3 regions of the Psychrobacillus sp. FSL K6-1415 genome follow, and region 3 is predicted to be linked to each of the others. Evidence: riboswitches for the same ligand, from Rfam matches in the RefSeq annotation. Region 3 holds a riboswitch; each other region holds the start of a gene.
What was found. Region 3 has a riboswitch for cobalamin ahead of MKY60_RS03350 (ABC transporter substrate-binding protein). Riboswitches for the same ligand answer to the same signal wherever they lie in the genome.
Positions count from the first base shown of each region.

Region 1: it holds a riboswitch for cobalamin, as region 3 does, so the genes downstream of both, MKY60_RS19005 (hypothetical protein) here and MKY60_RS03350 (ABC transporter substrate-binding protein) in region 3, are expected to answer to the same signal.
Region 2: it holds a riboswitch for cobalamin, as region 3 does, so the genes downstream of both, MKY60_RS01370 (ribonucleoside-diphosphate reductase subunit alpha) here and MKY60_RS03350 (ABC transporter substrate-binding protein) in region 3, are expected to answer to the same signal.

Region 1 covers NZ_JBBOOQ010000001.1:3,867,385-3,878,131, forward strand. Annotated here, with positions in the region: gene MKY60_RS18965 (hypothetical protein) at 1-454, opposite strand, end outside; gene MKY60_RS18970 (YebC/PmpR family DNA-binding transcriptional regulator) at 575-1,294, opposite strand; gene MKY60_RS18975 (DUF1801 domain-containing protein) at 1,395-1,823, opposite strand; gene MKY60_RS18980 (DUF2339 domain-containing protein) at 1,844-3,535, opposite strand; gene MKY60_RS18985 (GNAT family N-acetyltransferase) at 3,862-4,338, opposite strand; gene MKY60_RS18990 (NUDIX hydrolase) at 4,410-4,811, shown strand; gene MKY60_RS18995 (AraC family transcriptional regulator) at 4,887-5,750, shown strand; gene MKY60_RS19000 (ABC transporter substrate-binding protein) at 5,852-6,796, opposite strand; gene MKY60_RS19005 (hypothetical protein) at 6,801-7,340, opposite strand; cobalamin riboswitch at 7,511-7,698, opposite strand; gene MKY60_RS19010 (VanZ family protein) at 7,791-8,264, shown strand; gene MKY60_RS19015 (hypothetical protein) at 8,267-8,644, opposite strand; gene MKY60_RS19020 (GNAT family N-acetyltransferase) at 8,659-9,165, opposite strand; gene MKY60_RS19025 (aminoglycoside adenylyltransferase domain-containing protein) at 9,168-9,965, opposite strand; gene MKY60_RS19030 (DegV family protein) at 10,109-10,747, shown strand, end outside.
Region 2 covers NZ_JBBOOQ010000001.1:267,471-278,217, reverse strand. Annotated here, with positions in the region: gene MKY60_RS01390 (response regulator transcription factor) at 42-746, shown strand; gene MKY60_RS01385 (sensor histidine kinase) at 748-2,418, shown strand; gene MKY60_RS01380 (ribonucleotide-diphosphate reductase subunit beta) at 2,477-3,508, opposite strand; gene MKY60_RS01375 (flavodoxin) at 3,480-3,923, opposite strand; gene MKY60_RS01370 (ribonucleoside-diphosphate reductase subunit alpha) at 3,923-6,148, opposite strand; cobalamin riboswitch at 6,341-6,519, opposite strand; one part of gene MKY60_RS01365 (IS3 family transposase) at 6,850-7,796, opposite strand; one part of gene MKY60_RS01365 (IS3 family transposase) at 7,796-8,183, opposite strand; gene MKY60_RS01360 (undecaprenyl-diphosphate phosphatase) at 8,498-9,325, opposite strand; gene MKY60_RS01355 (DedA family protein) at 9,335-9,937, opposite strand; gene MKY60_RS01350 (metallophosphoesterase) at 9,937-10,747, opposite strand, start outside.
Region 3 covers NZ_JBBOOQ010000001.1:681,039-691,785, forward strand. Annotated here, with positions in the region: gene argS (arginine--tRNA ligase) at 1-1,481, shown strand, start outside; cobalamin riboswitch at 2,310-2,450, shown strand; gene MKY60_RS03350 (ABC transporter substrate-binding protein) at 2,574-3,542, shown strand; gene MKY60_RS03355 (FecCD family ABC transporter permease) at 3,547-4,530, shown strand; gene MKY60_RS03360 (adenosylcobinamide amidohydrolase) at 4,532-6,001, shown strand; gene cbiB (adenosylcobinamide-phosphate synthase CbiB) at 6,004-6,963, shown strand; gene MKY60_RS03370 (pyridoxal phosphate-dependent aminotransferase) at 6,950-8,026, shown strand; gene MKY60_RS03375 (bifunctional adenosylcobinamide kinase/adenosylcobinamide-phosphate guanylyltransferase) at 7,999-8,529, shown strand; gene MKY60_RS03380 (cobyric acid synthase) at 8,539-9,369, shown strand; gene cobS (adenosylcobinamide-GDP ribazoletransferase) at 9,381-10,115, shown strand; gene MKY60_RS03390 (histidine phosphatase family protein) at 10,085-10,684, shown strand; gene MKY60_RS03395 (bifunctional adenosylcobinamide kinase/adenosylcobinamide-phosphate guanylyltransferase) at 10,636-10,747, shown strand, end outside.

The DNA of each region.
Region 1 (10,747 bases), 3.2 Mb from region 3:
ATTCCATTCTTTTATTTCCATAATAATTAATTCCTACAATAGCAAGTAGGATAACCAGTAAAATTGAGCCAATAAAAACTGGGGTACTTATATTTCTTGTACCAAATTTATTAGCAGCATACTCCCCATCTCTTGTGGCCTTAATATATGTTCCAACTTCCTCCTGTATAGCAATCGCTTTATCTGTGGTTATTCCTTGGATAGAAAAATACTTTGTTCCTTTCTGATAGGAATTTGAGAAATTTCCAGAATAGGTTCCTTCCTTATCCGAATACTTTGTAACATGTCCAATTTCTTTATCCACCTCATTGACCCGTTCGTCCGTGATAACATACACAGAACCCTCCCACACGACGAATGCAAATGACCAATCTGCAAATGTTTTAATAGGAAATAATATATGGACAAAAAGAATAAAAACGATACCAACACGCATTATTTTTTTGCTATTCAAACAATAATCACCCCTATAGAATATCGGACATTCTAACTTCGTCCCTGTTCCACTAACGTTTTATTTTAAAAAAAGGCTGCTTCAAAGCAGAAATCTACTTTAAAACAACCTTCATATCTATCATTCTCCTAAATCTACATTGTGGTAGACTTGTTGAACATCTTCTAAATCTTCAATTGCGTCGATCATTTTCTCGAATTGTGCTTGAGCGTCTGCATCTAAAGCAATATCATTTTGCGCAAGCATTGTTAGTTCCGCGACTGTGAAGTCCGTTACCCCCGCCGTTCTTAATGCTTCTTGTACGGCATGGAATTGATCTGGCTCTGCATAGACGATTACTGCATCTTCCTCTTCTAAAATGTCGCGCGCGTCTACTTCTGCTTCCATCAAAATTTCTAGTACGTCATCAGCAGTTTTACCTTCTAATCCAATAACTGCAGTTGCATCAAACATATAAGCAACTGAACCACTGACACCCATATTACCGCCATTTTTACCAAATGCAGCACGTACATCGGATGCAGTACGGTTTACGTTATTTGTAAGTGCATCTACAATTACCATAGAACCATTCGGTCCAAAACCTTCATAACGAAGCTCATCAAAGCTTTCTTCTGATCCGCCTTTTGCTTTTTCAATCGCTTTATCAATAATATGCTTAGGCACACTGTATGTTTTTGCACGTTCCAATACTACTTTAAGCGCTTGGTTAGATGTAGGATCAGGCTCACCTTGTCTTGCAGCAACATATATTTCACGACCAAATTTCGCATAAATGCGGCTAGTATTAGCATCTTTGGAAGCTTTCTTTTCTTTAATATTATTCCACTTACGACCCATAAGTCCCACTCTCTTTCGCTAAGCTAAATTTTATACTGTAACATTATACATGAAACCCTTATAAACTAGCAAAATAAATACATTAACTTCCATTTATATACTATTGATTTGGGTATAATTCATGCAGGAATGCGATCGATTTTGTAATCATTTCCTTTAAAACATCTTCATTAATATCCTCGACTTTGTTTATATATACGCATGATTTTCCTGCTGAATATTTCCCGAAGCGTTTGAGAGCTTCTTCTCGTGCCGTGTCCCCGGTCGTAATATATAAACTAATCTTTGCCTTTCTCGGTGAAAATCCCACTAAAGGAGCATCTCCTTCGTGACCTGAAGCGTATTTATAATGATAAGTCCCAAAACCAATAATGCTCGGTCCCCACATCTTAGCTTTATAGCCTGAGGTCTGCTCAAAAATTTCTAAAAGTCTGTATGCATCCTCACGTTTCTTCGTATTATCGACTGCCTCTATAAATTCAATTACACTAGCATCTGTCTCTTTCATCTTTGCTTCATATTTAGCCATTTTCTGACTCCTTTCGATAACTACTTTTTATAATAAGCCCGTGACACTAGTAGTCCAACCACTCCCAGAACTATAAATAAGAATGCCTTAATAGCTACAGATACAAATGAAATATCGAACAATATGATTTTCGCTAACGTCACAAACAGAATACTGACACCGACATACTTACCTTGAGGCAATGAAAAACGACTAACTACCATAAATAAGATAGCCACTATAATCCATAAAGAACTAGTAATGACTCGCTCGGCATTGCTACCAATATCCCCTGAAAGTAAAGTAGCAACCATATGCAAAAAGTATAAAATCATACTCGCGATAAATGATACTCCAATATTTATGACAGTTTTCTCTATAAAAATTCTAGATAGTAAATAAACTCCATAAACTGTACCTACTAAAAATACTATCCAGTGTAGCATTTCCCATGATATCCAACTCATAATTGAAAAAGATAGCACATAGTAGAAAGCCACGATATAACTAATACTCAAAAGAATTAGATGTAAAATATGTTTGAAACTTTTATATACAAAGAAGTATATATAGCTCAACCCGATTATCCCTTCAAACAATAAATTATCTAGCTGAAGCTGCATTATATTTAACAAAGCAACTGATCCATTCGCGATAAAAATAGGTGTACGAATAGAATCCTTTTGATATACATAATAACAAATTCCATAAATTAGCGTAATAATTACCATTAAAGCTGTTGCTTCTTTGTCCGTGAATATTATACCTATCCATAAGACAGTTAATAGCATAATTGAAAATAGCGTATACGCTTGTTCCTTTAACATCTGCTTTGTCTTCAAAAGACTAACCAATAAAGCAACATGCTGCGCGAATACGGGAAGCATTGCGATCCATTTATATGCGTCAGGTACATTTGTAAAAATAAAGAAAACTAATATTGCGACCTGTAGGAAAATGACCGAAATATAATATAGTGCCTTGTAGGAATATTTTAAGGCGATCCATAGAAATACTATAAAAAGAACTGTTTCGTATAAAGAAAACAATGGAATATTGGGCAAAGTGCTTTTTATCAGAAATGGAACAAATACGCCCCCAACTATAGCTACAATTCCAATCCCTTGTGAGCGATACTTATAGGTAAAAAATAATCCTAATGCAATCCAAATAAGATTGAAAATAAATGCTACTGTAGGTCCGGATATATTATAAAGCTGATGCATCGCAAAAGTTGTCAACATTAGGATTGGAATAGAGCCACCAAGGAGCATATGCCCTAAATTCTTACGACTTTTTTTAATTTGCCATATACCTAATGCGATTAATACAAAACCAACGACATAACCTATGATTACTTTTACGGCCGGTTGTAAAAAACCGTAATCTGACACCGCTTTGAATCCCCAAATTATTCCCATTATAAATACGACAATAAATAAGGGAGGAAGTATTTTCTGAAAGATTAGTACATCCCATTCAACAGGCTGTTTCACTTGTTGTTGCTGTTTGACAAGTCGCTCGGGTTGAGAGATATTTGGTTTAGTATGTATTTGCTCTTCTAAAAATCGAACTCGTTCTTCTAATTGCTCTATTCTCTTTTCAAGAAGTTCACTCTTCTCCACCCAATCCCTCCTTTTCAATAAGTTCATACTCATACTATTAGACAAATATTGAAAATATCCTTTAAGCTGCACTGATAATTGATCATAAAAAACATGAGGAGTTATCATTTAAATAACTCCTCATGTTCTCTTTTATTTCGGCAATAACGAATTAATTTCATAAATGAGTCAATTTCATAATTACTTGTTTCATTTAAATTGGAGTGGCAGGCGGCGACTCCAGCGGAAACAGCGCGAGCTGAAAGCCCCGCAGGAAAGACATTGGTCGAACTTTGTTTGACCAATGTCTTTGCGACGAGTAACCGCAGGAGCATATGTTTTCGTAGTAACGAGGAGATTGAAGCCGTGCCCGCGGAAAGCTTCCGCCTAGAGCGGAAATCAGCGTTGTTCGGATTTAACTATATAATATTCTTTATGAAATTGATTCAAATAAGTTAAATTTCTAAACCTACTTTTTCACTAGTCGTTTTTTCATAAACTTTAATAGAGCCTCCAGAAGGTCCGTAAGTAATCGTTGAATTTACCCAACCATAGTTTTCATAGTACCCTTCTAAATCACTAGATAAATAAAGTTTCTCATATCCTAGCTGCGCACTCACATTCAATCCATGTTCTAAGAGACTTTTACCAATTGACCTTCCTCTATACTCCGGCTTCACATATAAGCAGGCTAACCAAGGGAACAAATCTTGTCTGCTATTAATGTCATTTCGAAGCAACGCATAAGTACCAATGATTTCCTTACCCTCGATAGCAATATAAAATCTTGGTATAGCATCCTTATCTTTACTTGAATGTCTAATACAATCCTTGTAAAAATCATAGTTCGTTTCATTTCCCCATTGCCCCCAAAATATTTCCACTGATTCATTAAACAAATCAGATTCATTTTGGATATTTAAAATTTCCATATTAGCACCCCTTTTTATAACTTCTTTATCTTATTTCGCTATATAATATAAGATACCTTTATTTCCGTAGGATGGTGAGAAAAATTAGAGATCGTGGAGCAACCATAATTATTGAAAACGGCCAAGTAGCACTCATTAAACGAACAAAACCTCATATGACGTATTATGTGTTTCCAGGGGGAGGATTAGAAGAAGGAGAAACTCCAGAGCAAGCGGCGATTCGCGAAACATATGAAGAGATAGGCGTACATGTAAGAATCCAGCGTCCTTTTAAGATTCTTGAACAAAGTGGTACTCAACATTTTTTTCTAGCAGATATAATAGGAGGAAAATTTGGACCCGGAGTCGGTGAAGAATATACAGATTCATCTCCTCAAAGAGGCGGTTATGAACCGATTTGGTTAGATATTAAAGATCTATCCTCACTGGATGTACGTCCTAAAGAAATCATCGAGCTAATTACAGAGGTCTAAGCAGTCCAATAACCGCACAAAATGACAGGCTTACCTCTTTGTTTTCCACTAAAATACATATTAGGAGTGAAGCCAATGGGATGGGTAGAGTCGATTCAACAAGCAATCAGTTACATGGAAGATCATTTACTAGAAGACTTATCAATAGAACAAATTGCTAAGGAAGCTAATTCTTCTGCTTTTCATTTCCAACGGACGTTTTCCATCTTAACGGATATGTCCCTCGGAGACTATATTCGAAGAAGACGACTCACTTTAGCTGCGCAAGAACTGCTGAATACAGACAATAAAATTATCGATGTCTCCTACAAATTCGGCTATGACACTCCTGAATCTTTCACTAAAGCATTCCGTAAACAACACGGTATAACGCCTAGTGAAGCACGAAAAAATATAGGGAAAATAAATTCCTATAACCGCCTTGTTATTCAGGTAAATTTAAAAGGAGCTGAGCCAATGAAGTACAAAATTTTAGAAAAAGATAGCTTTCAAGCTGTTGGAGTGAAAAGAAGATACAATTGTAAGAACGGAGAAAATACACAAGGTATTCCTTTGTTTTGGGATGATGTAAATGCGGACGGAACAGATGATTTGCTATTCCAATTAAACAACGGAGCAATTAAAGGTGTACTTGGTGTTTGCGTTGCAGACGAAGCATATCAAGAGAATAGCTTAATCGATTATTGGATTGCAGCAGATTATGTTGGCGAAGTACCAGAAAATTTATCAGCTATTACAATTCCGGCATCTAAGTGGGTTGTGTTCGAGGTACACGGTGCGATGCCAGATGCCATGCAAAATACATGGAAACAAATATATTCCGAGTGGTTTCCATCCAATCCATATGAGCCAGCAGGAACACCAGAGTTAGAAGTATATTCTACTGACGACCCTACTAGCCCAAACTGTTATTCAGAAATTTGGATACCGATTAAATAATAACAAAGACCCGAGGAGCACAAATCCCTCGGGTTTCCATGTATTATATAGTTCTCATTTCCTAAAAAAAATTGTTGCAAATTTAGGACAAGTTTAAAATGTTATTTAAATAATTCCGGGTACACTGTTTTAGCAACCAGTTCTACTGCTTCACCAATACGCGGCCCAGGTCTAGATATAACGTCACCGTCTACTAAAAATACTGAATCACTTTGTACAGCTCGGATCTTGTCCCAACCTGCACGAGATTTAATCTCGCCAGTTGCATCTTCTATATAATTTGAAGTTGTTAAAATAATTTCTGGATTTTTGGCAATAACATCTTCTTCTGATACACTAATCCATCCTTCTTGATCGCTAAACACATTGTCGACAGATGCTGCAGCTAAAATTTCTTGCTGGAATGTTTTACTTCCCGTTGTATAAATATCTGGCGATGGGCTAATTTCATAATATACTTTTTTTAATGAGGCAGCAGTTTCCACTTTTTCTTGAACTTCTTGAATAGTAGTTTGAATTGAAGAAATAATTTCCTGCCCTTTTTCCTCAACTCCCATTACTGTAGCCAGCTGCTCGATATCTCCGTATACATCCTCAAAAGAAGTCGCAGACTCAATAACAAAGACTTTTAATCCAGCTTCCTCTAATAGTTGTAAAGCCTCTTCTTGACCGATTGTATAAGCGATTACTACGTCTGGGTTCAGTTCTGTAATTCGTTCCGCATTAAATGCAACTGAATCAGATACTCGTTCAATTTCAAGCGCTTCCGCTGGATATGTATCATATTCTGTTGCACCTACAATTTTATCCCCTACTCCTAACGCAAAAAGAATTTCTGTATTGCTTGGCTGAAGAGAAACAATCGTTTCGGGTACTTCTTTAAATGCAACCTCATTACCTGCATCATCAGTTACTGTGTATTCTTTTACTTCATCTACTACTTCCTCTTGTTTCTCTACATTTGTTGTTTCTTCTGCAGAACAGCCAACAAGTAAGAACGAAAATAGCAGCACTGCTAACCAATTAAATACATGACTTTTCTTCATATTATTATTCCTCCTTTTGCTTCTTTTTTCTCATTGGATACGACTTACTGACAAATTGAATTTCTTCCACAGCATGATGTTTATTAACATAAACAGCCATAGCAAACAACACGTTTGCCAATAACTGTGCATAGTCAAATAAAATCTCAGGTACTTCCCTTTCTAATGAAACTTTATGTAGAGCTCTAACTGACTTCTTTGCTTCACTTCTACAAACGTGTAATTCACAAGCTGCAGTTGTTCCTTGTGGTAGTACAAATATATCTACTCTTCCTTTTACTTCCTCCACATAGAAGTCGTACATATCACTTAGAAACTGTAAATCACCTTCTGTTATAGCAACCTTACCTCGAACGGACCCGTTTAAATGGTAAGCCATTGGCGCCAAATACATTAGATCCTCGTAAACCTTTGGTACATCCTTGGTCAAAGATGCCGCTAATCCAATTCGTGTAGTCAATGAATCTGTTCGAATTTCAAAATCTACAGTAGAAGCTGTCTCACGCATAAATGGATAACAAATATAGCGGATATCTTTTTTCATCTTTTTTCCTCCTCTCCTCTCGTTTGTGAACTTTCCGGCATACAATACTTAGTTAGTTAACAGCACAAAAAAACGCCACCCAAATTAGGGCGGCGTGATACCTATTTATCGAGAAAATAAAAAAGAAAAATAGAAACGTGCCGTACAATCCCTTAACTTCCGAAGAGTATCTATACGTTCAAGAAAAGGCTGGTCTCCTGGCTCATGCATCCATTTACTCTAAGAACCTTCCCATTGACTAATCAACAGTGGTATTTTTCTTATTTCATCAGCATTTACAGTTGCGGAAACAGCTTCGGATTTTAACCGAATTCCCAAATTAAGCTAACAAGTTAGCACCTTTTCCCTGCGAAAATTATTCACTTACCACCAGTGTACCATAGCCATCTCGCTAACTGTAACAACAATTTCACACATGAAAATTCCTCATTTTTATGCTAATGTCAGTATATGAAAAAACTTATACCTCTTTTACTTTTACTTGTTGTTGTATTTTTAGCATCAGGACAAACAGCTGAACAGCAATCTATGCAGGAAGTTTTAAAGGCATGGCTACCTAACAAACCTTTAGAGTCTTTTCTTTCTATATTTCAAGTTCCATATTGGGGTATTCTCGTTTCGGTGGAAGAGCGTGGTTACTATGCATTTTTAGAATTTTTGATACGAAAAGGAACACATTTCATTTATTTTGGAGTAATTGCTTTAGCCATCTATATTGCACTATCAAGAATTAAGTATCGAAAGGCCACCGTGGTCGTAATTACTATGTTTCTTGCCATCGCTGATGAATTTCGTCAATCTTTTACAATCGGTCGGACGGCTTCCCTTCAGGATGTCATATTGGATACATCCGGGGCAATTGTTGCTATACTGTTACTAACATTATATCAGTGGTACAAACAAAGAAAAAACGTTGCACAGTAAAGTCAACGTTTTTTCTTTATAAGTAAAACTAAACCAAACGACATAACCGCAACGAATGTGAGCATCAATTTAACGGGAAGGATAGGCTTGAATATAACTTTTTTATCAGTAATCTCATATACCCCAATTGGCTTAATGGAAAAAATACCTCCGCCTCCTTCTCCTTGTCCAATTGACACAGCCTGCTCTTCATCCAATTGCCCACCACTTCCTCCTCCCACAAAATAGTTTACTTTGGCAACAGGTAATACCTGCTTATTCTCCATAACAATGGGCTCTCCGTAAACTAACGCAACATCCTTCTCACGAGAGAACTTTTCAAAAATAGAACGTACTGGTGCTTGAAACATCGGATATTTCACTTCTGGTTTTTTAGTCATAATAATTCCACCCTCTATTCTAAAATAAGTGACATATGCTGTTCTTCGTAATAAGTATCCCCTATCTTTAATGCCATCTCTTCTGTACCAAATACTTTAAAACCTAATTGAAGATACAGATTCTTGGCTGCCTTATTGCTTGATACGACAGATAGGTTTATCTTTTGAATTTCTTCACTTTCTTTGGCATGTTCAATTGCCATCTCCATTAACGCCTTGCCAATACCTTTTCCTCGGGCCTTTGGACTAATATACATAGCGAAAATATTAGCTCTATGCCTCATCTTTAAAGTACTTTCTTGTAATAGAGTAACTACACCAATTAATGTATGTTGTTCGAAAGCTCCAAATGTATAATTTTCCTTTACTTTAAAATTATCTTTTACTCGTTCAATTGGATTGTCCCGTAGAATCGCTTCCTCATAGCTCGTGCCAAAAGCTTCTGGACTATTTTGCAATGCTTCTAGTCTTAACTTCCAATACGCACTCGCATCTTTACCTACTAATTGTCTAAACTCCATTCTTATACCTCCAGGAAATATTTATCATTACATAATTCATGCGCAAAAAAAACAAAATCTCGGCAAGCTTCTGCACGGAAACTTTCTGTATTAAATAATGACTCAGTTTGTCTAGATGAACGTATTCTTAGACCCTCCATCAATAAAGGTTTCCACCGTTCAGGCAATGTGTCTATTCCGTTTTCTAATGCTATTTCCTTTGAAATAATCTCTTTTTTATCTAAAGAGTATAGAATTCTACAAATAGTTGTCGTAGCAAATTCCACCATTTCATCTGAAACTGAACCCCTTATTTCTTTTGCCTTACTGTACCAATATTCATTAATATTATATTTTAATGTATTGAAAACATCTTCCCATTTAGTAGCAATGCCAAGTTCTATAATTGGTGTTCCTTGTAGTACATTTCCGTACTCCTTTAAAATCCACCAGGTTATATGATTAATATCCCAATGACCAACCTCTAGACTTCCATCCGAATAGTAAGGATAGGGAGCTAAGACACTATTTGTTTTCCCTACGTCGTCTTTTAAAATATACATTCCATCCATACGTGCTCCAAGGTTTTCATTTGTTAATTGAACATGAATATCGTCCAGAATTTCTATTTCATTTTTATTTGCTGTTCGCTTCAATAACACAATAAAGTCAATATCGCTTTTCTCCTGTTCAAATGCGCCTATTGCAGTAGAACCATAAATATAGATTCCTTCAATTAAATCCTTAGTTAAATATGTGTTCAATAACTGCAAAAACACTTGCATTAATTTATGTACCTCCTGTGGTAATGTTTGCTTCATGATTCACTCTCCTTTGAAATTATGTTCAAAATATGTACTAGGCTCCGAAATACCTACAAAATATGACATATAACACTATTGCTAATATTAAGTCTGATGTAAATTAGCGCTAATAGGATTGCAAAAAAGGAGCCCTTAAAATTATGAAGAAAAAAGTTGCTTGGATTACTGATACCGCCGCTTTATTAGACCCAACTTTCATTGAAAAACATAATATTTATGTCCTTCCCTTGAATATCGTATTTGAAGATGGTGCTTTTAAAGAAACAATTGAAATGACGCATGACGAATTTTACGACAAGTTACGCAAAGCAAAGGTTCATCCAAAAACTTCACAGCCTCCAATCGGTGAGATGGTGCAATTATATGAAGACTTAAAAGCAAAAGGATACGACTGTGCCGTTGCTGTTCACACATCCAGTGAGTTGTCAGGAACCTATAATAGCTCACAAACTGCTTCAAAATTGGCAAACTTTCAAGTGTATTCAATTGACTCTAAAATAGGATCATATCCAATGGTCAAAATGCTAGAAGTCGGTAAGCGTATGATGGAAGAAAATCACGACATAGAGGAGGTTGTTGCTCATATTGAAAATATGACGAATAACTCCGAACTTTCCTTTATACCATCCAGCTTAACGCAACTCCATAAAAGTGGTCGTGTATCTGGAACAAAAGCTTTTCTAAGTAACCTTTTAAACATAAAAGTTGTTATTTCCTTTGATAACGGAAAAGTTGTTATGAAAGAAAAGGTTCGCGCAGATAAAAGAGCGAAGAATTAT
Region 2 (10,747 bases), 410 kb from region 3:
AACGTACCTTAAAGAAATCTTAAATTTTGGAGTGGATATTGGTGTTAAAGGTAAAAATTTTAGTTGTGGATGACGAACAAGCAATTGGTGACATGGTAGATATCATTTTAAGAAAAGAAGGATTTAATCAGATAGATGTATGCACGAGTTTTATCGCTGCCGAAACACTTATCGCACAATATAACTATGACCTATTTATATTCGACATTATGTTACCAGATGGTACTGGACTTGACCTAGCAGAAAAGGTACGTACTAAATCAGATGCACCTATCTTTTTCCTAACAGCAAAAGCAAGTGATGCAGACAAGCTTCGCGGCTTTATGTACGGTGCGGATGATTATATTACAAAACCATTTAACCCTATGGAACTAGCTGCTCGTGTCAAAGTGCAGATGAAACGATATAAATCCCCTTCATCTGCCCCTACATGTAAACAAGTATTTGACTTCGGTCGTTTCCAATTAGATGTCGCTGCAGCTGAATTAACTGTTGCTGGGGATAAAATGAATTTAGCAGGGAAGCTCTTTTACTTACTGCAACTTTTTTGCGAACATCCAGGACAGGTTCTATCCAAGGAACAAATTTATGCTCACGTTTGGGGTGAAGAACATTTTATAGATGATAATACGATAATGGTTCATATCCGAAAACTTCGCGAAAAGATTGAGGTGCAACCTGGTAATCCAAAACTTCTTTTAACTATTCGCGGTATAGGATATAAACTTATAAGCGAGGAACATTAAAATGCGCTTATCTACAAAAATGACTACACGTTTTTTAGCTTATTTTGTTGTTTTTTATGCAGTATTGCTCATTGTATCGATTGGACTTATCGTATATTTTGTTTATGATGTAATGAATAGTAATAGCTATACAGATATTCGTGAACTAGATGCGTTTGAGCTTGAGTCAGATTTTACAAAGGATTCAAATGGGACCTATCATTTGTCCCAAGACTTAATTGATTCAGCACATGAAAACAAAGGACTAGTTCAGTTAGTCAATAAAAACGGCAAGGTACTTGCTAGCTCGGAGAAGAGTAGTGATTGTTGCAGCAGTTACACTCTTTCTCAGTTCGTTGCCATGACAAAAACGAAGGAAGCATTTGTATGGGAGCAGGGTAACGGCCTGTATATTGTGTTTATCGAAAAACATCCTGCGACACAGTTACTTTCTATGATTGTTCAAGAAAACGGGACTGAATTGTCGAATAACATACAAAAGAAACTAAAAGAAGCAGATGCCAGTTTTGAAATTTATACGCCAGATGGCAATCGGGGAAAAGTTGTTTTCGGGCCCTCCAATCCTGCTCTTAGTGGGATCGAAATACTAACCAGTTCACATAATTACTCTGAAAGAAAAGAAGTAATTGCCTCTGAGGTATTAGAAGATGGAAACGTTGCTGTTGTCAGAGTCAATAATTCAAACTATAACCCTTTCGAACCTGCATTTGAAGATGGGATGAAAAAGTTTGGGATAGGTCTTCTATTATTTCATCTTATTCTTTTTTTCTTTACTATATTGTTTTCTTTTTGGATCGGAAGTCGATTTGGTCGTCCTGTTTTATACTTTCTTAAGCGTATCGAGAAATTAGCCAAACAAGACTATGAAGTTTTAGATGATCGGAAATTAAGGAATCATAAAACCGGGCGATTAAAACGAAAATATCGTGTGTACGAAGATATTGATCAATCACTCTCCCATTTAGCGTTTACACAGGAAGCAAATGAGCGAAAAATTATGCAAACCGAAAAGTTAAGAGAGGATTGGATTACTGGTCTATCACATGATTTGAAAACACCACTTAGTTCGATCTATGGTTATTCAACCATGCTATCATCTGATAACTACGCTTGGTCAAATGAAGAGGTAAAATCCTTTGCTAAGATAATGCAAGAAAAGTCGACCTATATGAATGCTTTAATAGAAGATTTAACTTACACTTATCAACTAAAAAACAATGCTATATCTATAGAAAAGATTAATGTTAACTTATTTGAATTCGTAAAAGCCTATTCGTCTAAATCTGTTTGGAAGGATATCCAAGATCCCATAGGAGACGAAGGTGCACAAGTTTATATTGATCCAAAGCTATTTGAACGAGTGCTCGATAATTTAGTAGGAAATGCCATTAAACATACACCGGAAGGAACAAAAGTACTTTTAATAATTGAACAAAATAAAGATAATGTGTTGTTAACTATTCATGATGAAGGAAAAGGAATTCCGATAGAGGAATTAGAAAATCTATTCAATCGTTACTATCGTGGAACAAATACAACTACGGAAGTTTCGGGGACCGGCCTTGGTCTTGCAATAGCAAAACAACTTGTAGAAGCACATAACGGAGACATTCAGGTAGAATCGAGTGAGTTTGGCACAATTGTAACCATAACATTACCCTCTACAACATAAGAGTATTTTTTAAAAAAAGCGTCTATAAGTCAAAAGTGACTCATAGACGCTTGTTTACTTATAGGTCATCAAATCCGTTATCAATGGCATTTACTTTTACGTATTGGCGAGACTTTTGTTCAAAGAAATCTGTTTTTGTTCCATCAATATTGTCTGCATACGCACGTATCCATTTCATCGGATTATCCACATATTCGGGATAGATTTCATTAAGCCCAATTAGTCTCAGCATTTTGTTGGCACGGTATTTAATATACCCATGCATTTCTTCTAAATTGATTCCCTCAATATCCGCTAGTACATATTGCGACCACTCTATTTCTAATTCTACGGATTCTTTATATTGCTCGTATACCCATTCAATCATTTCTTCGTTATTCAGTTCTGGGTTTTCAGATAGTGTCGCTCTAAATAGTTCGGATATAAATCGACCATGCTCTAGTTCGTCTCGGTTAATATAGCTGATCATTGTAGAAGTCCCTACCATCTTGTTATATCTGGCAAGATTATAGAAGTAGGCAAAGCCTGAATAGAAAAATAAACCTTCTAGCAGAGTTGTGTACGTTAGTGTTTTTAATATATTTTCTGTAGTCGGGTTTTCTACGAAGTCATTATAATACTTCGCGATATTTTGATTACGCTTGAGTAAAATTTTGTCTGTTCTTCCAAATTCGAATGCCTTATTTTGTTGATCCAGCGATACTATAGAAGATAAAACATAGGAATAGCTTTCATTATGTACCGCTTCCTGTTGCGCTATGACTGCCATAATCGATTGAACCGACGAATCGGTTGCGTATAACGACAATAGCAGAGCAGTGCGTGTTTGAGGTGCATCCAATGTTGCAAGCAAGCCAATAATCTTCAAATAAGCATCTTGTTCTGATGTACTAAGGCTCGCGAACTGCTTAATATCGTTTGACATATTGATCTCATCTGCCTGCCAGTAGTTACCTAACAAACGCTTGTACATCTTATGCCAGTGGGGATATGCAATATCGTTCCAATTTAATATTCCACTTGACCTACCATTGAAAATTCCTGTCGATTTATTTGGATTTCTAGGATCTAATGTTTTTGCCTTCTGCATGTTCCAAAACTCCTTCTAACCATTTACTTACCAGCTGCTCCTGGCTACCTCTTGGTGATTGCTCAATTTTTAAACCTGGATAACCACTGTTATAGAAATTAACTAATTTTTCTACAGCATTACAAAACAGTTCATCTCCGCCAAACTGTGTGTCGCCAGAGCCGAATACATAGACATTATTTGGCTTACCTCCAACTTCTTTTGCAAAGTCCTTCATTTCCTCTGGTGTACTTCCCCTATCCCAAGTAAAAGTTCCAATAAAAATAAGATCATATTCAAACAAATTCGGTACCACTCCATAGCCAATGCTATGCATATCTATATCGATATCGCTAGCTTTTAATTGCTCTTTCAATAGTTCCGCGACTTCCTCAGTATTTCCGCTATAGCTTAGATAACAAATGATAGCTTTCATTAGCTTGAACAAGACTCACAATCTATTAATTCTACAGATGTAGAACGAACGTAATAAGTTGTTTTCAGTCGACTATTCCAGGCATCTAAGTGTAAATCTAATAATTCTTTTGCTTTGATCGTATTTTGCACGTATAGGTTTAACGAAACGCCTTGGTCTATATGGCGTCCGCGTGCAGCATTTTGTTTAAGTGTCCAATGCTGATCGATGAAATAGGCTGATTTGTAATACCATGTAGTTTCAGAATTCAAATCTGGTACAGTAACCGGAATTTTATAATCCTTCTTCTCTTCCGAGTAAGACTTTTGGAAAATAGGATCGATACTTGCAGTACTTCCAGCTATGATGGATGTCGACGAATTCGGAGCAACTGCCATTAAATAACCATTGCGTAATCCATTATTACTCACTTGCTCTCGTAGTTCATTCCATGATTCGCTCTCGTACCCGCGCTTGTCAAAATAGACTCCCGTTTGCCAATCTGATCCTTCAAATAATGGATATGCCCCTTTTTCTACTGCAAGCTCCGCAGATGCTTTAATCGTTAAGTATGCAATTTTTTCGTATAATGCATCTGCAAGCTCTACAGCTTCATCTGATTCCCAGCGAATATTCTTAAGTGCGAGTAAATGATGCCATCCAAACGTTCCTAAACCGATTCCTCTATATCTAGAATTCGTCCGTTCTGCTTGAGGAACTGGTATCATGTTTAGGTCAATCACGTTATCAAGCATTCGAACCTGAATTTTTATAAGCTTTTCCAAAACATCAGCTGGAACTGCTCGTCCTAAATTTATAGAAGATAAATTACATACGACAAAGTCCCCTGGCTTACGACGAGTGACAATTATATCGTCCTCTATTTGAATGGACTCGAATGTTGTTGCGCTTTGATTTTGAAAAATTTCTGTACAAAGATTACTACTATAAATCATCCCGGCATGTTTATTTGGATTGCTACGATTGACCTCATCGCGGTAAAACATAAACGGAACACCCGTCTCTAGCTGAGAGCGCATAATTCGCTTCATCAAATCGATAGCAGGAACTGTTTCTCGAGACAAACGATGATCGATTACACATTCCTCATATTTTTGGCGGAAGGAACCATCTCCACGTTTCTCATCATAAAAATCTTCTAACGAATAGCCCTTTAGCTGACGAACTTCTTGCGGGTCAAATAAATGCCATTCCTCTCTAGCATCCACTTTTTCCATAAATAAATCTGGCAAGCACACCCCAGTAAAAATATCGTGAGCTCTCAAGCGTTCATCCCCGTTATTTAAGCGTAAATCTAAAAATGTAAAAATATCTTTATGCCAAACATCTAAATAAACAGCCACCGCACCTTGACGCTGACCAAGCTGATCTACACTTACTGCAGTGTTATTGAGTTGTTTAATCCAAGGAAGTACACCGCTTGAAGCACCAACAAAACCTCTAATGGAAGACCCTCGGCTACGCACCTTACCCATATAAACACCAATGCCGCCACCAAATTTCGAAAGAGTCGCTACATCCGTATTGCTATCGTAGATACCTTGAAGACTATCGTCTACCGTGTCGATAAAACAACTAGAAAGCTGACCATGAGGTTTACCGGCATTTGAAAGTGTTGGTGTTGCTACTGTCATATATAAATTACTCATTGCCCAATATGATTCTTTTATTTTTTCTAAACGATTTTCTTGCTCGTCTTTCATAAGTGTCATAGCAATAATAAGCCAACGTTCCTGAGGCAGTTCTACAATTGTTTTATCAAAGTCCTTCGCTACATACCGATCCAATAGTGTTTTGACGCCGATATAAGTAAATAAATAATCTCTTTCCTGTACGAGAACTTCAGATAGCTGCTCTAATTCTTGCTGGGAGTATGCTTGTTTAAGATGTTTGTCATAAATTCCTTTTTCACTTAACAGTTGAACATTACTAGCAAATTTTGTATACACTGCATCCGCAGTTGTGCTTCTTCTCTCAGCTACTTGTTCATAAACCTCTGCTAAATGCACTCTTGCTGCTACAAAGGTCCAATAAGTTTCTTGTTCATCTAGAAAGCTTAATGCTTCCAGTGACATTGTCTTCGACCAAGCAGCTATTGTACCGTCCGGGTGCTTTTGCATCCATCTTTCATGTGTTTTTATAAGAGGAGCAATTTTTTCCTCCCCAAATTCTTTGATTAGATTATGTAATACTTCTTGTTTAGTTGTGTTTGAGATGATTGTCATTTTGAATTCCTCCTATTTTTTAATTGAATCATTTATGTGATACTCCCCTTTGAAATAGAGCACAAAAAAGCGATGTCACAGCCATCTTCGGCTGAGACATCGCTCAAAATTAAAAGTGTAGGATACAACAAGACATATCAAGCATTCGAGATATTGGCCTTCGCTCCCACCTCTCAACCCCCGAAGAAAGTGTTGCTTACCGATGAAAAGGCAGGTCTACTGGCTCGTGTTTCACTCTCCTGTTGGCCTTCCCACGATTGCTCGCAGTGGCTATTCCAACAGTCGTCCACACTTACAGTTGCGGGGACAGCTTCGGCATTTTACCGAATTCCCTTTTAAACCATAAAGGTACCTTCTCATCGTTAACATACTATATATTGTGTTTAGTTCATTTATATAATCTAACATATTGTGTTTATAGGAGCAATAGATAATATATTATTAAACAAGAAATCTATAAAAAGTCCCATATGTATAAAAATTTCTTCACTATTTTCAAGTGACTAAAATAATATAATATAGCTCCAACATCATATTTCTCATTGTTAATCTACCCACCCTTCCTCTCAGGAGTTTTAAGTATCAAATAATAGATTCTATACAATTCTGACTTCACTTTATACTTCCTTAAAATTAAGTTAATAAGAAAAGGGGAACCTAGGTTTAAACTGTACCCTTTGTAAAGGACATTTTGAAAAAGGTTAGGCAACTTGTTGAAGCTGCTGTCTGTATTTTGCAGGCGGCAGCTTTTTTAAATTCCATTGGCCTCTATAATAATTGTAATATATCATATAACACTTCACTTCTTGTTTTACTTCTTCTAATGTTTCGCATTCTTTTATATTTGTTTCATCTTTAAAATGCCCAAAGAATGATTCTTGTGGAGCATTGTCCCAACAGTTTCCACGGCGTGACATTGACTGTCCAAGATTCATCTTTTTCACTAATTTTTGATAGGTCGGATTTGTGTAATGAAATCCCTGATCCGAATGAATAAAGGCATCATTTCGAATATGTGAATGACGACGTCTTAATTGGTGAAGTGTATCTAATGCGATGTCTAATGTAATTTTATCTGAGACTTCATACGCTAAAATTTCATTCGTCTCTGCGTCTTTAATCGTGGATAAATAAGCACGCTTTCCGCTTCTGTAGTTTAAATATGTGATATCCGTTAATAACACTTTTCCAGCCAACCCTTGTTTAAAGTTGCGCTGCAATTCGTTCGGGCATGTGCGATGTTCTTTTGTTGCTTTCGCCATGCGGCGATAGGGATTCGCTTTTCGAATTGGACAAACAATCTCAAATTTCTTCATAATGCGGCGAATACGTTTTAAGTTATATGTAATCTGGTACTGGTTTTGGAGTGTCATTTTAATTTGGCGTGCTCCTTTTTTGCGTCCTCGGAAATGATACGCCTTTAAAATGATGTTTTTCACCACCTCGTCCGAACCGCCTTTAATTGCACGTTTTTGAATGGATTTTTCATCAAAGTAATTGTAGAAACCTGATCGAGATACATCCATTACCTCGCAAAGATAACTTACCATACGCTTTAACTCATACTTTTTAATAATCTGGTTAATGAGTTCGAATTTTAATTCTGGCGCAATTTTTATTTCTTCTTCACCATCTGCCTTTCGAGTAAATCGAGCTTTTTTAGGAGTTCGTTCTCTGCCTCAAGTAATCGAGTCTTCGCTTCTAATCGTGCATACTTTTCCTCGAGACTTAGTTCTCGTTCAAGTGGGCGACCAGAACTATATTTCCGAGAATCTTCTAACCCAGTAATTCCTTGGTTTTGGTATGCTGTTTTCCATCGAGCTGCCGCTTTATGAATGCGTGTCATCCCCATCATTTCGATATCAAATCCTGCATCTTCAAAAATTTCACGCGGAAACTTCCCAAATTCATTTTCAGTAATAAATAATCGTTTAAATTCATCTGTGTACGTAATCGCTTTATTGCTTACAGCTTTTACATATGGATTCTTTTTTAGTTCTTTTTGTTGGTTAGGTGTTAAATAATTTTTAGTCATAATTTATCGCTCCGAATACTGTTTTTTTCATTATAAACAAAAATACCCTATAAGATGACCTTTTTTAAAGTGTCTATCTTATAGGGTACAGTTTAGAGACAGCAATGCTTTTTTAAAAAAATATATTCCAAGCGATTTAGATTTCCCTTGTTCAACTAAATGCACCGTTAGTTTAAGTGTAATGTTTCACAAACTTTCTCCCTACGCTCCATATTAAAATTTGATCACTTTGAAAAAAGCACTGCCAGCGGCAATGCTTTTTTCTATATTTTGTATCGCTCCTCGGAAACGGAGCACTTTATCAAATTTATTATTTAAAGAAATACAATAACTGCTAGAATCGCCGCTAAAATAATGCGATAAATTGCAAATGGCATTAATTTAACACGCGAGATTAATTTCAGGAAGAACTTAATAGAAATAAGGGCGAACACAAACGCACTAATAAATCCTACAACGTAAAAACTTAAATGGTTCATATCAATGTCTTCCCAGTTTTTAACAACAGATATTAGACTTGCTCCAGCCATTATCGGCACAGCCATTATAAATGTAAAATCTGCGGCTGTTTTATGGCTCATTCCAAATAATACCCCGCCAGAAATAGTTGCTCCTGAACGAGAGAAGCCAGGCCATAAAGAAAGACATTGCACTAACCCTACCTTAAAAGCCTTTGCATATGTAATTTGGTCCAAGCTTACGATAGAAGGTTTTTTAGGTCCAAACTTATCTGCAACAATCATTAAAATAGAGCCCGCTACAAGACTAAATATTACTGTTTCTACTCCAAATAAATTTTTATCTATAAAGTCTTCTAATAAAACTCCTAATACTCCTGCTGGAATAATACCAACAATAACGTGTAGTAAATTGAACTGCTTACTCGACTCTTCTGTATCTATTTTGTATAACCCGACTAAACTAAATAATCGTTTCCACATAACCACTACTACAGCTAAAATTGATCCTAATTGGACTACAATTTTAAACGTATTAGCAGAATACTTCCCTAAAAACTCCTCCGTTTTCAACCACATATCATCGACAATAATCATATGCCCTGTAGATGAAACCGGTGCAAACTCTGTCATTCCCTCAACAAACCCTAGTATAAGTGCTTTTAATAGCTCTAAAAATTCCATATAATCTCCTTAATCTCGTTTTTTAAAATACCAAATAAGAAATGCAATACCACAAATAGCTATAAGTGCGTACACAATGTTAGAGTAAATATCCATATACCCAACAATTTCATCCCAATTATCGCCTACCGCTGCTCCTACCGAAACTAATACCGTATTCCATATTAATGTTCCAAGTGTCGTAAATAGAAGAAATAATCCAAACTTCATATTCGACATCCCCGCAGGTATCGATATAAGACTTCTTACAAGTGGTATCAATCTTCCAAAAAACACTGCCCAGACTCCGTATTTATCGAACCAAGCATCAGCTTTGTGAATGTCCTTGATAGTTAATCTTAAGAATTTACCGTACTTCCCAATGATTTTCTCCAAACGCTCAACATCTAACAGTGTCCCGATACAGTACAAAATAGCTGCACCAATGACAGAACCTGCCGTGGAAGCAATAATAATACCAAGCTTCGTCATGCTAGTAGTCGTCGTCATAAATCCTCCAAGTGTTAAAATCACTTCAGATGGAATTGGGGGAAACATATTTTCTGCCAAAATTAATAAAAATACTCCTAGATAACCAAACTGATTCATCCAGTCTGTAATCCATGCTTCCATTATACTTCCACATCCTCTAACCTAATGTTTACTGACCATAGCTCTGATTGACTACCTAACCTTATAGGCGGTCCCCAAAAGCCAAACCCAGAAGATACAATGGCATGTAAACTTCCTTTACATCTGTACCCATAATCTAATTCAAATATCCTTCTCGTAAATAAATGATTTGGCCACATTTGTCCTAAATGCGTATGACCAGACACATGGAAATCTACTTTTTCCTTCTCAGGTATCAGTAAATTAGATGGTGTATGATCCATAACAAACCAAGGTAGATCTCTTTCTTCTGGAGATAATTCAGATAATTGCTTTCTGTTTTTATTCGTCAAGTCTTCACGACCTGTCAAATAGAACGAATCTGCCACTAAAATAGTTTCATCTAATAACATACGGACATTCGATGCTTCCATCTCTTCTACTAATAGAGGAATCTTTTTTCCATAATACTCATGATTTCCAAGCACCCCATATATACCATACGTAGACTCAAGTTGTTTCATCACTTCGGACATGCCATTTTGAACAAACCAAATAGGATCATCGTCGACTAAATCCCCTGCTAATAATATTAAATCCGGCTTCTCTGCATTTGCTTTTTTCACAAAGCGACTTAAATGCGCCTTATTGGATAATAAACCAAGGTGGAAATCAGATGCAACCACTACTTTAATAGATTCTAGCTTAGAACCTTTTTTCGGCATTACAATAGAAAGTTCTCGAACAACAGGTGTATATGCATTATAAGTTCCAAATATTAATATAAAGAGGAAAATCAAGAAAACCGTCCACCCTATCAATTTCAAAGAA
Region 3 (10,747 bases):
GTCAAGTGGCGGATGCAATCGTGGAAAATCTTGATATGTCAGGAACAATGATGGAAAAGATTGATATCGCTGGTCCTGGATTCATGAATATCACGGTTCGTAAAGATTACTTACAAGATGTAGTAAAGGCTGCCCTTACAGAAAAAGAAAACTTTGGCCGTTCAACTTCAGGTGCGGGAGAAAAAATTCAAGTGGAATTCGTATCAGCTAATCCAACTGGTGACTTACATTTAGGGCATGCCCGTGGAGCATCTGTAGGAGATTCTTTATGTAATGTGCTTGATTTTGCTGGATTTGACGTTGCTCGCGAATATTATATTAACGATGCCGGAAACCAAATTCATAACCTAGCTATTTCGATTGAAGCTCGTTATTTCCAAGCTTTAGGATTAGATAAAGAAATGCCTGAAGGTGGCTACCACGGGCAGGATATTATCGACATCGCAGCTGCTCTTGTTGCAGAACATGGCGAAAAATTTGTATCGATGTCGGATGAAGAACGCTACAAAGCATTCCGTGCACATGGGTTAAAAGTAGAGCTTGCAAAACTTCAAAAAGACTTAGCTGATTTCCGTGTTGGTTTTGATAACTGGTTCTCGGAAACATCTTTATATGAGAACCGTAAAATTGAAGTAGCTTTAGATAAATTACGTGCGAACGGTCATATTTTTGAAAAAGAAGGAGCAACTTGGTTCCGTTCTACTACATTTGGAGACGACAAGGACCGTGTACTTATCAAAAGTGATGGCTCTTTCACATATTTATTGCCCGATATTGCATACCACGAAGATAAATTAGTTCGTGGATTCGATCAATTGATCAACATATGGGGAGCAGATCATCACGGCTATATACCACGTATGAAAGCGGCAATTGAGGCGCTTGGGTATGAGCGTGAAAAACTTGAAGTATCAATTATTCAAATGGTTCAACTATATAAAGACGGCGAAAAAATGAAAATGAGTAAACGTACTGGGAAAGCTGTTACAATGCGTGAGCTTGTGGAAGAAGTAGGTCTAGACGCAGTACGTTACTTCTTCGGTATGCGATCAGGTGATTCACATATGGACTTCGACTTAGACTTAGCTGTTTCTCAATCTAATGAAAACCCAGTGTTCTACGCTCAATATGCACATGCACGTATTTGTTCAATTTTACGATCAGCAGAAACGCAAGGCATGAAAGTGTCGACTGATTCACTTGAATTATTGCAAAGTGAAAAAGAATTAGATTTACTGAAGAAAATTGGTGACTTCCCACAAATAGTTGCAGATGCTGCAAAACTTCGTGCACCTCATCGAATTGCAATTTATATCCAAGAATTAGCTACGACATTCCATAGCTTCTATAATGCGGATAAAGTACTGAATTCGGATAACGTGACGCAATCAGAAGCTCGCCTTGCACTTGTAACAGCAGCACGTCAAACAATCTCAAATGCATTGCGCCTACTGGGTGTATCTGCACCTGAACAAATGTAATCCTAAACCCTCGACCTTGGTTGAGGGTTTTCTTATGCTGTTCATTTGGAATTAATATCCACAACGCGAGTAAGTGCCGCTCAAGAGCAAGTAAGCCTAGCCCGTCCGCAAGTATTTCTATCCTGAACGCAAGTAAAGGTCCGGTGACACCAAGTAAACAACAAAACGAGAGCAAGTAAACGTTAATTCCTCTCTTATATCAGAGCAATCTCCAAATTATCAAGTTGAAAAATTGGAATTAACTTCCTGAACGCAAGTAAAGGTCCGGTGACAGCAAGTAAACAACAAACGAGAGCAAGTAAACGTTAATTCCTCTTTTATATTAAAGCAATCTCCAAATTATCAAGTTAAAAAATTGGTATTAACTTCTTGAACGCAAGTAAATACCTCTCAAGAGCAAGTAAGCCTAGCCTATTCACAAGTATTTCTATCTTGAACGCAAGTAAAAGTCCAGTGACAACAAGTAAACAACAAACGAGAGCAAGTAAACGTTAATTCCTCTTTTATATTAAAGCAATCTCCAAATTATCAAGTTAAAAAATTGGTATTAACTTCTTGAACGCAAGTAAATACCTCTCAAGAGCAAGTAAGCCTAGCCTATTCACAAGTATTTCTATCTTGAACGCAAGTAAAAGTCCAGTGACAACAAGTAAACAACAAACGAGAGCAAGTATATGTTAACTCACCTCTTATGCGAGAGAGATCCCTAGCTATACGAGAGAGATACGCATATGAACGAGAGAGCTCACCTCCAAACCAAAACGCCAACAATAAAAAACGAAGTCGACAGTCATAAAAAATAAGGTATAATGAAGACAAAGCAACATCAATAAATAAATGCATAGAGGTGCTCTAGTTACGGATTGCTAGAGTTAAAAGGGAAGCTGGTTAAAGTCCAGCACGGTCCCGCCACTGTATGTGATGCAACACATCATAAGTCAGAAAACCTGCCTATATGCTTTACGCCCGTTACCTACGAGGATAGGTTTGGTGTAGGTCTGGCTCATTGTGTTTTCGTGCAGATTTATACCTATCTATCTCTCATCAAAAGGATGGGAGATTTTTTATTGGCTTAAATAGGAGGAATGTAAAATGAAGAAATTATGGCAGTTATGGATGACATCCGCTTTAGCAGTTCTATTGCTAGTAGGATGCGGACAAGAAGAAGTTAAACCTGAAGAAAATACAGGAAATACGCAACAAGAAACAGTAGTAGATGAAACAACTTTCCCAATTACAATGACCGATGCAGTCGGTACTGAAATTACATTAGAGGAAGCACCAAAAACAATCGTTTCTATGCAACCAAGTAATACAGAAATTTTATTTGCACTTGGATTAAATGATGAAATTGTTGGAGTTAATGATTACGATAACTACCCAGAAGAAGCGCTTGAAAAAGAGAAAATCGGTGGTATGGAATTCAACGTGGAAAAGATCGTAGCGATGAATCCGGATATTGTATTTGCTCATGAATCTGCCTTGGGTGTGGGTGAAGCTGGATTTCAACAAATTCGCGACGCTGGAGTAAAAGTATACGTAGTGAAAAATGCAACGGACTTCAATGAAACATATACAACAATTGAGGAAATTGGTCGTGCTACTGGTAAATCTGAGGAAGCACAACAAATTGTAGAAGATATGAAAGCAAAAGTAGCAGAAGTTAAAGAGAAAGTAGCAAAAGTAGAAACGAAGAAAACTGTATTCGTTGAAACTTCAGATGTTCCGGAAATTTATACACCTGGTAAAGAAACGTTCATGCAAGAAATCTTAGATATGGTGAATGCTGAGAATATTGCAGCGGATCAAGAAGGCTGGTTTAAAATAGAACCAGAAGAAATTGTTAACCGTAATCCGGACGTAATTATTGTAATGTATAGCTATGTAGAAGGAATTGTGGATAGCGTGAAAGCTCGTGACGGGTTCGATTCTATTACAGCAGTGAAAAACAATGAAGTTATACAAGTAGATGAGAACCTAACAAGTCGTACAGGTCCACGTCTTGCAGAGGGATTAGAAGAAGTAGCGAAAGCAATTTATCCAGAGGCTTTTAGTGAGTAAAGCCTTGATCGGCTACATCTTGTCCATAATAGCTCTTTTTGTAGCAATTTGGCTAGGTGTATCGGTCGGATCCGTAAAGGTACCGATCAGCACATTATGGGATACGGGAGCAGATGCAATCGCGACCAATATCGTTTGGAAAATTCGCATGCCACGTGTGGTGCTTGCAGGACTAGTAGGTGCATCACTAGCCATTGCAGGTGCTGCATTTCAAGGGTTATTAAAAAATCCGCTTGCCGATCCTTATACGTTAGGAGTGTCGTCCGGTGCCTCAGTTGGTGCCGTGGCTACGCTCTTTTTCGGTATTTCGGTGCCGTTTTTAGGAATATTCACATTGCCTGTTTTCAGTATGATTGGGGCTCTAGTTACGATGCTACTTGTTATTACATTTGCCAAGCTAGTCGATCGTTCGATGAAAATGGAAACAATTATTTTGACTGGAATTATTTTTAGTTCTTTTTTAGGTTCTGTAATTTCGTTAATGATTGCATTGACAGGAGAAGAATTGAGACAAATTATTGGATGGCTACTCGGAAGTGTATCAATGCGCGGATGGAGTTTTGTTCAAATGGCATTGCCGTTTGTAGTTATTGGCACGATTTTATTGTGGTTAAACAGAAGAGAGTTAAATGCAATGTTATTTGGAGAAGAACGTGCACAGCATTTAGGGGTCAATGTGAAAAAGCGGAAAATGATGATTTTAATTGGCGGCTCCATGCTGACAGGAACAGCGGTCGCTGTATCTGGAACGATTGGATTCGTAGGGCTTGTCGTTCCGCATATGACAAGGCTATTATTTGGTTCCGATAACCGTCACGTGTTACCACTTAGCTTCATAAATGGAGCAGCATTATTAATCATCTGTGATTTAATGTCTCGTACGATTATTTCTCCAACTGAACTACCGATTGGTGTGATAACTGCATTTATTGGGGCACCAGTTTTTGCATTTATTTTCTTTAGACAACGGAAAAAAGGAGGCATTTAATATGTTACAAGTGAGAAATGTATCGGGTGGATATGATCACAAATTAATCGTTAAAAACGTCTCATTTGAAGTTGGAAAAGGTGAAATGCTTGGAATTCTTGGACCAAATGGAAGCGGAAAATCTACACTACTAAAAGTAATAAGCGGTATTTTACATATGGCGGCCGGAGAAGTTTTGATTGAAGGGAAATCGTTAAGGTCTCATTCATCGAAAGAGCTTGCGAAAAAAATGGCGGTTTTACCACAATTACATAGTCATGCTTTTTCTCATTCTGTGAGAGACACGATCGCACTTGGCCGATATCCCCATCAAAGTGGATTGTTTTCTTCATGGTCGGATGGAGATGAAACGGCGGTTATTGAAGCGATGCAGCTAACAGCGATGGAAAGATACGAGCATCAAATGCTAGACCTATTATCTGGTGGGGAACAACAACGTGTATTTGTTGCCCAAGCACTTGCTCAACAAGCACCTTTACTCCTACTGGACGAACCGACCAATCATCTAGACATTGCACATCAAAAACAATTACTTGATACGATTAAAACACAGGCGATTGAAAAAGGAATCACTATTATTAGTGTATTTCATGATATAAATCTCGCATCTCTATACTGTGATCGTCTGCTATTAATGGATCACGGGGAGGTACAAGTAATAGGCGCACCTCAGGAAGTAGTGAAGAAAGATCAAATTGAATCGGTGTATCAAGCCCGTATTAGTACAAATCCTCACCCTGAACGTCCGAAGCCTCAAATTACAATTCTTCCGGATGTAAATGAAAAGCAGAATGATGAGCTTATCACAGCAGAGAACTTTCAAGTTACGGCAGAATTGGTTATATTTCAAGCTGAAACGCAACTCAAAACATGGTCATCCGCAGTGATTAATGCAGGAAGTGGCTGGTACAAAAACTTCGTCAATAGAAGAGTGGACGCTAGCTATGCTTGCGATAATGTAAAAGAAGAAATGCTTGAATACTTAGCGGAGAACGGTTTTTCTGAAGCAGATACAGTAGGAATGATGACCGCAGTAAAGACTACGGATGCTGTCATTAAAGAATATGACACACCTTTTGGAAGCATCGTCATTATGGTTACTGCAGGAGTAGGGAATGCAGTGGACGTCTCTAGAACACATGAAGTAGAGATGCTTCCAGCAATTGGTACCATTAATACATGGATAATTGTGAATGGAGAACTTTCAGACGAAGCTTTTATTCAATCAGTTATTACAGCTACCGAATCAAAAACGAAAGCACTCGCTTTTGAACAGGTAAAGGACCCTCGTACTGGAACGATTGCTACCGGAACATCTACGGATAGTGTACTAATAGCAGCGACCCAAAAAAGGACACATATTCCATATGCTGGACCAATCACGGAAATAGGGAAAAAAATAGGACTCGGTGTGTATGAATGCACAGTGGAAGCTATTCAAGTCTACAAAAAAGCAAAAGGTTGGGAGTAGGCATGGGTCCACATATAATTGCAATAGCGATTGGCTTAATATTGGATAGAATAATTGGAGATCCACCGAGTTGGCCGCATCCAGTTAAATTGATTGGAACGCTTATTTCGAAACTAACAGCTTGGTTGAATAAAGGAAGAGCACGCAAAGCGAAAGGGTTTTTACTTGTTTTTATAGTCGTTGGTTTAACATTCTCTGTCACACTAGCTTTACTAATAGGTTCATACTCCGTACATATATGGGTGGGGATTGCGGTAGAAAGTATACTAATCGCATCTGGGCTTGCACAGAAAAGTTTAAAAGTGGCAGCATTAGATGTATATAAACCGTTAGTAGCAAAAGATTTACCGTCCGCAAGACAAAAGCTTTCGTGGATTGTCGGTCGTGATACAGAAAAGTTAGATGAACAAGAAGTTACTCGTGGCGTCGTAGAAACAGTATCAGAAAATATTAGTGACGGAATAACTGCGCCACTTTTTTATGCATTTGTGTTTGCTGGTGCGCCTGGACTTTGGTTATACAAAGCGATAAATACGCTCGATTCAATGGTCGGTTATAAAAATGAAAAATACGAGGACTTCGGATTTGCAGCCGCAAAGCTGGATGACATAGCGAACTATATACCAAGCCGATTAACTGGCTATATTATCATGCTGTGGGGCAAAAAAGAGAGTGGAATGCCTTTTAGCAAACGGATGAGAGGCTGGTGGCAGGATGCGAAAAAACATCCAAGTCCAAATAGTGGCTATTTAGAAGCAGCGACTGCTTATCAGCTAGGCATTCAACTTGGAGGCATCAATACATATAAAGGAATCGTTTCTAACCGTGCACTCATGGGAATTGGAGAGGTTCCATTATCGCCAAACCATATATTAAGCACCATCTCTCATATGAATACTGCTGTAGTTCTATTTTGGCTGTGGATGATGGTCATTGGAGGGGTTTTATTTGGCATTACCTAATCATGGTGCAAATGCTCATCATGTATATGAGCGACTCGGAATCGAAATGCCCGAAACGGTTATTGACTATAGTGAAAATGTGAATCCATTAGGAGCACCGACGTTTGTGAATGAAAAATGGTCAACCTATGCACAGCTAATCACAAAATACCCAGATCCACAGGGAGAACCATTTTTATCGGCAGCTGCAAAATATCACGGTATTTCGGTTGAAAATACGGTTATTGGAAATGGGGCAGCGGAAATATTTGCGAGCCTTGCAAAACGGTATGAAAATAAACGTGCAGTATTGATTCATCCGACTTTTTCCGAATATGAAGCAACACTTGCACCTTACAATGTATACATAAAAGAGATAATTGCGACTGGGAAAGTCCCTTTGGACGAAGTTCTCGATGAAGTAGAGTTTGCGGAAGTAATCTACATTTGTAGACCTAATAATCCGACCGGTTATTTAATCCCACTGGAAGAAATTATTCAAATAGCAAAATATGCGATGAGATATAAATGTGAAGTTATATTAGACGAAGCATTTCTAGATTTTATAGATGAAAAAGAATCTTTTATCCCGTATTTAAAGGAATTTCCAAATGTTATTGTCGTACGCTCAATGACGAAAATGTATGCAATCCCTGGTATTCGACTTGGATACGCTTTAGCTAATAAATCCATCGTAAACGATATACGCTCGAGAATGCCACACTGGAATAGTAATGCGATTGCGGCGACAATTGGAGCAGAGTGTTTGCTAGAGGAAGATTATCGAATGCGAGCAATCGCTTTCGCAAAAGAAATGCGTGAACAAATGACGGTGTTTCTAGTGAAATGGAACTGTATTGTGTTACCATCAGCGACTAACTTTCTCTGTTTTCAACTACCAGATTCTTCACGTTCTAAAGAGTTTTTCGAAAGTTTATTAGCCAAAGGATGCGTCCTCCGCCATACAGAAAATTTCAAAGGGCTAGATGGAAAATGGTTTCGGGTGGGCATGAAAGAAATTTCTCAAATGGAGCATTTGCAAAAGGAGATGACCGCATGGTTCGTGGAAAACTTGTCTTCATAACGGGCGGTGTACGTAGTGGAAAAAGCAGCTTTGCTGAATATTACCTAATGGATAAGCGGGCAAACCGAAATGTGTATATAGCTTCTGGCGTTGCAGTGGATAAAGAAATGAAAGAGCGTATAAAAAGACATCAAGTTGACCGTAAAAGCTACCCAGTCGAGTGGGTGACGATTGAGCAACCGCGTAATCTCGAACAAATCATTCCCAAAATCCAAAAAGATGATGGCATCCTATGGGATTGTGTCACGACCTGGCTAGCTAATGAACTGTATGAAGGGCAAATGGAGAAAGTAGAGCAGCAGCTATACGAGACAATAGACCAGCTATTAAAAAAAACAAAGATAGTTGTAATTGTTTCAAATGAAGTACTCGATGAACCTGTATCAAAGTATGAATTTACAGCTCTATATCAAGCGTGGATTGGGCAAATCCATCAAAAGCTTGTTTCGAAGGCAGATCATGCCTTCGAAATGGAATATGGCGTCAGTCATCAGTGGAAATGAGGGATATAGATGAAGGGCTTAATGGTCCAAGGTACTGCTTCTAGTGTAGGGAAAAGTTTGGTTTGTACAGCTATTTGTCGACTACTTGCTAATGAAGGAAAGCAAGTAGCCCCCTTTAAATCGCAAAATATGTCGAGCTTAAGCATCCATACAGAAGATGGGTTGGAAATAAGTGTCTCGCAATCTTTGCAAGCAAGAGCTGCAAAAATCTCTTATTTAGCCGAAATGAATCCCATATTATTAAAGCCAGCGAGGAACTTGGAGTCGGATATAATTGTTTTAGGAAGAAAGTTGGATAGAATGAGTGGCATGCGCTACAGGGAACAATTTTTTGAAAAAGGGCAAGAACTCATTAAAAATAGTTTGAATTTGCTGTCTGAATCCTATGAGTATGTGATATTAGAAGGTGCTGGCAGTCCTGTTGAAGTAAATTTACGTGATCGTGAACTAGTAAATATGCGTGTTGCTGATCTGGCAGATGTGCCGGTAATATTAGTAGCCAATATTGAGTATGGCGGCGTGTTTGCATCCATTGTCGGTACGCTTGTACTACTTCCAGAAGTACAAAGAGCACGTGTAAAAGGAATAATTATCAACAAGTTTCAAGGAGACGTTTCTCTGTTTGAGGACGGAATCGATTTCATCGAAACGTACACAGGTATCGATGTTTTAGGAGTCATCCCTTATTTTGCAAATGAGTTTGAGGAAGAAGACGGCGAAGAAAAAAGAGGGCAAATGGCATCAGATGAACAAATTAATGAATGGGCATACCATTTTAAAAAGCATGTACAATGGGAGAAAGTATTAAGCCTATTAAAGAATGATGTGGTGGGAAAATGAGGAGCATTTTGTTGGCACTTCAATTTTTTACGGTCATTCCAGTAAATAAAAACCTGCCGATGGAAAAACGAGCAATTACAGGGATGTACAGTATTTTTCCTTGGATAGGAGCAGGCATTGGAGCAATTGCTTGTTTAGTCCTCTACTTTGAATGGAGTCCAATAATGACAGGGTTTAGTATTGTACTTCTAGGGGTTGTACTATCTGGAGGACTTCATATGGACGGATATATCGACACATCGGATGCATTCTTTTCCTACAAAGATCGATTGAAGCGATTCGAAATACTAGAGGATCCGCGAGTGGGTGCTTTTGGTGTAATGGCGGTTGTGTTCTTAGTTATTGGTAAAGTAATTATTATATCTGAAGTATTATCGACAGAATCCTTTCACTGGATTTTCGTTATGCTTATCCCATTTTTCTCTAGAGCTCTACTTGGAATCCTATTTTCAGTAACGAACAGTGCTAAAACGAGTGGACTGGCTTATTATTTCAAGGGAAAAATGAATGCCAATGTCGTTACAATTACAACAGCATGTCACTTTTTTATTGGCCTAGTAGTTTTAGGATGGATGACCAATTGGGTGGTTGCTGTCACTATAGCCGCTGTGTTATTTGCATTTATTTGTTTGTTCCGCAGTTGGGTATTGAAAAACTTCGGTGGAGTTACTGGTGATTTACTTGGTGCAAGCGTAGAAATTTCGGAGGTGGTGCTATGGCTAACCCTTTTGCTATTGTTCTCGTAAGACATTTTCCAACGCAAGGAAATCGAGACAAAAAGTATATCGGCTGGACTGACGAACCAATCATTACTGGAATGAAAACGAAAAAAATTTCATTTGAAACTAATCAAATAATTGGCAGCGACTTAATGCGTTGCAAGCAAACAGCAGCGAAAATTTTTAGTGAAGTTCCTTATATTGAGAATTCAAATTTTCGAGAATGCTCCTTTGGTGATTGGGAACAAAAAACATATAATGAATTAAAAGATGAAGCTCAATACAGAAATTGGCTTGATGATCCGAGGCAAATAGCCCCACCAAATGGAGAGTCAATGCAAGCAATGGAAAAACGGGTGCTAGAAGCCTTATTAGAAACAGTCGAAAAGGTAGAGCACCCGATAATCGTTACGCATGGTGGGCCTATTCGTTTTATACTGACCAGGTTTGCAAATATAGAAAAGAGTTTTTGGGATTGGGAAGTACCTCACGGGATTATGTTTACATTGCATTGGCCGGATAAAAAAGCTGTATTGGAGGGGGAACGATGCATGTCATTTTCGGTGGAGCATTTAATGGAAAACGAGCGTATGTAGAGAATATGATACAAGGCCGTAAAGCCCAGTGGATAGATGCAGAATTAGATGTGCTTGTTTTAT